Regions from separate parts of the Rhizobium beringeri genome, predicted to be linked through region 2. Evidence: predicted binding sites of a transcription regulator. Region 2 holds the regulator's gene; each other region holds the start of a gene.
What was found. The regulator HrcA, encoded in region 2, represses chaperone genes, less so after heat shock. The targets are predictions, from matches to a motif close to GTTAGCACTCNCNNNNNGNGAGTGCTAAC.
Positions count from the first base shown of each region.

Region 1: the regulator HrcA is predicted to act here: its motif matches at 801-829, upstream of ELH03_RS05245 (co-chaperone GroES).
Region 3: the regulator HrcA is predicted to act here: its motif matches at 1,149-1,177, upstream of ELH03_RS26290 (co-chaperone GroES).

Region 1 covers NZ_SILG01000001.1:1,002,780-1,005,047, forward strand. The annotation lists gene ELH03_RS05235 (hypothetical protein) at 1-109, opposite strand, end outside; gene ELH03_RS05240 (hypothetical protein) at 106-369, opposite strand; gene ELH03_RS05245 (co-chaperone GroES) at 883-1,200, shown strand; gene groL (chaperonin GroEL) at 1,250-2,268, shown strand, end outside.
Region 2 covers NZ_SILG01000001.1:5,384-7,651, reverse strand. The annotation lists gene grpE (nucleotide exchange factor GrpE) at 1-360, opposite strand, end outside; gene hrcA (heat-inducible transcriptional repressor HrcA) at 471-1,559, opposite strand; gene rph (ribonuclease PH) at 1,688-2,268, shown strand, end outside.
Region 3 covers NZ_SILG01000002.1:564,874-567,141, forward strand. The annotation lists gene ELH03_RS26275 (DUF2934 domain-containing protein) at 1-153, opposite strand, end outside; gene ELH03_RS26280 (hypothetical protein) at 207-569, opposite strand; gene ELH03_RS26285 (hypothetical protein) at 679-969, opposite strand; gene ELH03_RS26290 (co-chaperone GroES) at 1,318-1,632, shown strand; gene groL (chaperonin GroEL) at 1,809-2,268, shown strand, end outside.

The sequences.
Region 1 (2,268 bases), 1.0 Mb from region 2:
CCAAGAACCCGTCCTTCACCCGGACAGTCTGCCCCACCTTGAAGATATGTGTTGCTGCCTCGCGCCGGACTGAGCGTCCATTGCGTTGCGGGATGCGCGTAGCGGTCATGACGGTTTGTGGTCCTTTTCGAGCACGGTTTCGAGATCTGACAGGTGGATAGGCATCATCTGCTGCGTCGTACTCTGCGCGGCGATCGCCGGCAGGTGGATGAAGGCGCCGACCCGTCGCCAGGCAAGCCTGGAAACGCCATCGATCAATTCCTCGTCATAATCGACGCGGTATTCTCCGGCTGGTTGCGCCCCGTCGAAACCGGGCAGGCGGAATGGGGATGAAAAGCGGACGACGGTTTGTGTGGTGCGACTTGTCACGGCTGAGGCCTCCGCAGGAAATACACCGATGCGTTTCCTGTATCGTTGAGATCCGAACCGGACGAACTCGAAGCTGCCGGTACATCCGCGGTCAGCGCCAAGCTCATTCCGGATCGGAACAGGCGAACTCAACGCCGGAACGACGTCATGGATCGCTGTCGAGAATTCAGTGGTGATGGCGGGTCGTAGGTCTCTGACACCGCGAAGCCAAGTCGGCCAAATCGACGAGACCTATCATTGCGCCTCGATTGAGTTTAAATCAAGATAAATTCTGATTTATCTATGAAAAACGCCAAATTAACTCTTCGTTCACGAAAATAAAATGGAGCGCGATGGCGTAAAAAATTCTATTTATTTCCTGCTTATTACAAAATATCCGGTCGGATTGATTTCCTGAATATCTCAAAAAACTTCCCCCGCGAATAATATTTCTTGGCACTCCTATCAATCGAGTGCCACGAGTGCTATTTATGAGTTGCAGCCGCCATACGCGCCGGCAGCAGAAAGACCTCTATGAAATTCCGTTCACTTCACGACCGCGTCGTCATTCGACGTGCGGAAGGCGATGTCAAATCCAAGGGCGGGATCATCATTCCAGACACCGCCAAGGAGAAGCCGCAGCAAGGTGAAGTGGTCGCAGTCGGCCCGGGCCTGCGCGACAAAAGCGGCAATCTGGTCCCGCTTGATGTCGAGGTCGGTGATCTCATCCTGTTTGGAAAATGGTCGGGGACAGAGGTCACGATCGATGGCGAAACCCTTCTGATCATGAAGGAGACCGACATCATGGGCATCGTCGAAAAGACCGAAGCGGCTGCCGACAAAGCCGCCTGAGCGTCGAATTTGTGACCAGCATCTCAAGACCGAACTGGGAAGAAATATCATGTCTGCCAAGGAAATCAGGTTCTCCACCGACGCGCGCGACCGCCTGCTGCGCGGCGTCGAATTGCTCAACAACGCCGTCAAGGTGACGCTTGGCCCGAAGGGGCGCAACGTTGTCATCGATAAGGCCTATGGCGCGCCGCGCATCACCAAGGACGGCGTTAGCGTCGCCAAGGAGATCGAACTCGCGGACAAGTTCGAGAACATGGGCGCGCAAATGGTGCGCGAGGTGGCTTCGAAGACCAATGATCTTGCCGGCGACGGCACGACGACGGCAACGGTGCTCGCCGCCTCCATTTTTCGCGAAGGCGCAAAGCTCGTCGCTGCCGGCATGAACCCGATGGATCTCAGGCGCGGCATCGATCTCGGCGTTATCGCCGTCGTCAAGGAAATCAAGGCGCGGGCGATGAAGGTCAAGTCATCAGGCGAGATCGCCCAGGTCGGCACCATTGCCGCCAATGGCGACGCCGCCATCGGCGAGATGATCGCCAAGGCGATGGACAAGGTCGGCAATGAGGGCGTCATAACAGTCGAAGAGGCGCGAACCGCCGAGACCGAACTCGACGTTGTCGAGGGTATGCAGTTCGACCGCGGTTATCTCTCCCCCTATTTCGTTACCAATGCCGAGAAGATGCGCGTGGAACTGGAGGATCCCTATATCCTCGTTCACGAGAAGAAACTCGGCAGCCTGCAGGCGATGCTGCCGATCCTGGAAGCCGTCGTACAGACCGGCAAGCCGCTGCTCCTCATCTCGGAGGACGTCGAAGGCGAGGCGCTGGCGACGCTTGTTGTCAACAAGCTGCGCGGCGGCCTGAAGGTCGCAGCCGTCAAGGCGCCGGGTTTCGGTGATCGCCGCAAGGCCATGCTGGAAGACATTGCCGTGCTTACATCAGGCCAGATGATTTCCGAGGATCTCGGCATCAAGCTCGACAACGTCACGCTCGATATGCTCGGCCACGCCAAGCGCGTGCTGATCGACAAGGAATCCACCACGATCATCGACGGCGCCGGCGACAAAGC
Region 2 (2,268 bases):
GACACCCTCGATCAGCGTGCTAAGGCCGGCATCGGCCGCAGCCTTGGTCTCCGGAGGGATGGCATCAAGCGCGCGGCGCAGATTGTCGGACACGGCGAGCATGTCGCGCGCGAAACCCGCGACGGAATAGGACTTGGCATCCTTCACCTCGCGCTCGGTGCGCCGGCGCAGATTGTCCATCTCGGCAGCAAGGCGCAGATAGCGGTCGCGCAGTTCGCCGTTTTCGGCTTTCAGAAGCTCGATCGGGTCCGGCTGGGTGGCCTCTTCCTGCGCAGAATCGTTCTCGACGTAGGCGGCAGCGTCGGCTGCGGCATCGGCCGCAGTTGCGTCAGGTCCGTTTTTCGTCGTGTCATCGGTCATGACGGTCTCCGGTTGGTGTCTTCAGATGCGCCCGATATCGAGGTTTGACCGAAAAAAATCAAGTCTGCGTGACAAAGAAGCGAAAATTCCGCGCACTTGAGAGCTGCGCATCAAAGCTGATTGCGCGAAAGGCGGGAGACGAGCTGGGCTGTATAGTCCACCATTGGCACGATGCGGGAATAATTGAGCCGTGTCGGGCCGATGACGCCGACGGCGCCGACGATGCGATCGTCATCGTCACGATAGGGCGCGACGATCAGCGACGAGCCGGACAGCGAGAAGAGCTTGTTTTCCGAACCGATGAAGATGCGCACCCCCGAACCGCTTTCGGCGAGATTGAGGATCTCGATCAGGCTGTCCTTCTTCTCGAGATCGTCGAACAGCAGGCGCAGCCGGTCGAGATCCTCGGCGCCGGCCAGGCCCTCGAGCAGGTTGGCGCGGCCGCGGATGATCAACTGAGCGGGCTTTCCCTCGTCCGGGCTGCCGGACCAGACAGCGATGCCGCGCTCGACGAGATCGCGCGACAGGGCATCGAGCTCGTGGCGGACATCGTCCTTCAGCCGGCTTAATTGCTTGCGAAGCTCCGGCAGGGTCTGGCCGGACATGTGTGCGTTGAGAAAATTCGCCGCCTCCGTCAGCTGCGAGGAGGTGACACCCGCCGGCAGCTCGATGATGCGGTTTTCCACCTGATCGTGATCGCCGACGAGCACGGCCAGCGCCTTTGTCGGTTCGAGCCGGATGAACTCGACATGTTTCAGCACCGGATCGCTTTTCGAGGTGATGACGAGGCCGGCGCCGCGCGAAATGCCGGAGAGCATGCGGCTTGCCTCGTTCATCATCGATTCGACAGGGTTGCCGCCGCTTTCGGCCCGCACCTGGCGGTCGATGTTGGCGCGCTCCTCGGCGGAGAGGTCGCCGACCTGCATGAAGGCATCGACGAAGAAGCGCAGGCCGATCTGAGTCGGCAGCCGGCCGGCGCTGACATGCGGCGAATAGATCAGGCCGAGCTCTTCGAGATCGCTCATGACGTTGCGCACCGAGGCCGGCGACAGCGACATCGGCAGAAGACGGGACAGGTTGCGCGAACCGAGCGGCTCGCCGCTTTCCAGATAACCTTCGACGATGCGACGAAAAATTTCCCTGGAGCGCTCGTCCAGCGCAGCTACGGCATCCGAAACCGACGTCGACCTGATGCCCATGAAGCTTTCGAACCCGCGCTGATGATACTTCCCGAAAAGTAAGTCAAACTCGCACCCGTGGCAAAAGGGAATTTGCAAATGAGCGCCGCCAATCGTAGAAGCGGTCAAATAAACCCCAGGAGATAAGAATGCGGCCTTCAGGCAGAAAAATCGACCAGATGCGCAAGGTCTCGTTCGAGCGCAATTTTTCCAAGCATGCGGAAGGCTCCTGCCTGGTGAAGTTCGGCGATACGCATGTGCTCTGCACGGCGAGCCTCGAAGAAAAGACGCCGCCATGGCTGCGCAATACCGGCAAGGGCTGGGTCACGGCCGAATACGGCATGCTGCCGCGGGCGACCGGCGAACGCATGAAGCGCGAGGCCGCCGCCGGCAAGCAGGGCGGCCGCACCCAGGAAATCCAGCGGCTGATCGGTCGGTCGCTGCGCGCCGTCGTCGACCTGCAGGCGCTCGGCGAACGGCAGATCACGCTCGATTGCGACGTCATCCAGGCCGATGGCGGCACGCGGACAGCCTCGATCACCGGCGGCTGGATCGCGCTTTACGACTGCCTGAAATGGATGGAAAGCCGCAACATGATCAAGGTCGACCGGGTCCTGAAGGATCACGTCGCCGCCATCTCCTGCGGCATCTTCGCCAGCCAGCCGGTGATCGATCTCGATTACCTGGAAGACTCCTCGGCCGAGACCGATGCGAACTTCGTCATGACGGG
Region 3 (2,268 bases), on a different contig from region 2:
GAGCAGGTTCTGCAGCGTCTCATGCTCATCCTCGCCGGCAAGTTCGTCGCAGGCTTGAAGCCAATGGCGCTGGTCGGCGCCATCCGGGCGGCCCTCGGCCTCCCAAATTTCGTAGGCGCGCTGGCGTATCTGCTCGTGCTTGTCTATAGCCATGATCTGCTCCGCGCATTGGAATGAGCCGTCCGAAGAGCGGCTCGGCCGCCCTTTCAGGGCGTGTTGATGGTTGGAAGAAAATCCTCCACCTGCTTGCGTTGATCCTTTGGAAGCGTCTCCACCCGTTCCCTCCAGAACCGTTCGGCCTCCGGCGGATCCTCGTCCCATTGGCGAACATCGGTGATATTGTCGTCGATCATGGACCGGCGGTGGCCGCCGAGGCTGAGATATTCCTTTGCAAGCTTCAGGCTTGGGGTTTCGGTTTCGGTGCCGCTATCACGATCTAATGCCGAGCTGGCGTTGCGTCGGGCAGTTTCCAATGCCCTTTTGCGATCGGTCTCGGCCCGTTCAGTATCGGCGGACCGCGCGTCGTCGGTGCCGCTCTCGGGCGGCACGCTGGATTTGAAAGTCTTCATGGATCACCTTTCGATGTTGTGATCCAATAACCTTCGCAAACAGTGAGAGTTCCGCGTGGCGGGCGATTGATCTGAGCGGGGGATCGAAGCGGGGCCACGCATCCGGCGATCAATGGACGGCCATACTCACCATTCGATAGGGGTGCACGGCCTCGAATTGCGAGATCATCGCCGTCGCCTGCTGAAATACGAGCTCGGCATTTTCTGGATCGTCACGGGCGAGTTCATCGGCGTTGACGCGGATCGCTTCGGCCATGTTGTTGGAAAGTGCAGCAAACTGCGTGTTGCCTTCGACATAGGCCTCACGCGCCGTGTCCTCCAGCGTACGAGCGATATCGACGAGGATTTCCTCGCGTTCCTCGATACTGAGGTCTTTGATTATATTGGTCTTCTCTTCCATGTCACTCACTCCAAAAAGACGTGGGACGATGACCGAGCTCATTTGAGCCTCGATCAAAAAAGAGTTGGGAATGCCGAAATCCGGATTCAAGCCTCAATCCTGCTCGAACTCGCCTCCGGCACCACGCCGTCGCCTTCGTTATTCGAACGCGGGAGGCGATTTTCTGTTCCCTGCCAGGCGTTAGCACTCACGGGCAGGGAGTGCCAATTTTTCTTCCATCCCCTCTTGAATTGCAAAACCGTCGAACCAAATCATTCTCGCAAGGCGCGAGCGCTGCGCACCCGCCCGGATTGGTCATCCGGTCCGGCTAGGGAACAACGTCATCATTGTTTGTCGATGGAGGAAGACATGTCGTTCCGACCGCTTCATGACCGCATTCTCGTCCGCCGGGTCGATTCAGAGGAAAAGACCAAGGGCGGCATCATCATTCCTGACACAGCCAAGGAGAAGCCGCAGGAAGGCGAGGTCCTCGCCGTCGGCCCCGGCGCACGCAACGACGCCGGCCAGATCCAGGCGCTCGACGTCAAACCCGGCGATCGCATCCTGTTCGGCAAATGGTCCGGCACCGAGATCAAGATCAATGGCGAGGATCTGCTGATCATGAAGGAAAGCGACGTGATGGGCATCATCGAAACCCGGGGCGAAAAGAAGCAGGCCGCCTAAGGTCCCTGCTGACATCCGTCCACGCTGGAGCGCTTCAGCTTTTCATGGAAACGCAGAACCGCTCCAACATTTTATTTCTGACGCAATTCCGGTAAAACCGCTTCGCGCTTTGCCTGGGGAAAACCCCTTCGTACTTTTCCTGGAATTGCTCTGGCTGCCTATGAAGGAGTGAGGACATGGCTGCTAAAGAAATCAAATTCAGCACCGAAGCCCGCGAGAAGATGTTGCGTGGCGTCGACATCCTAGCCAACGCCGTGAAAGCGACCCTCGGCCCCAAAGGCCGCAACGTCGTGATCGAAAGATCTTTCGGCGCCCCGCGCATCACCAAGGACGGCGTATCGGTCGCCAAGGAAATCGAACTCGAAGACAAGTTCGAAAACATGGGCGCCCAGATGGTCCGCGAAGTAGCTTCGAAGACCAGCGACGTCGCCGGCGACGGCACCACGACGGCAACGGTGCTGGCCCAGGCGATCGTCAAGGAGGGCGCCAAGGCGGTTACCTCAGGCATGAACCCGATGGATCTGAAACGCGGCATCGATCTTGCGGTCGCCGCCATCGTCGCGGAACTGAAGGCCAACGCCCGCAAGATCTCCAACAATTCCGAAATCGCCCAGGTCGGCACCATCTCCGCCAATG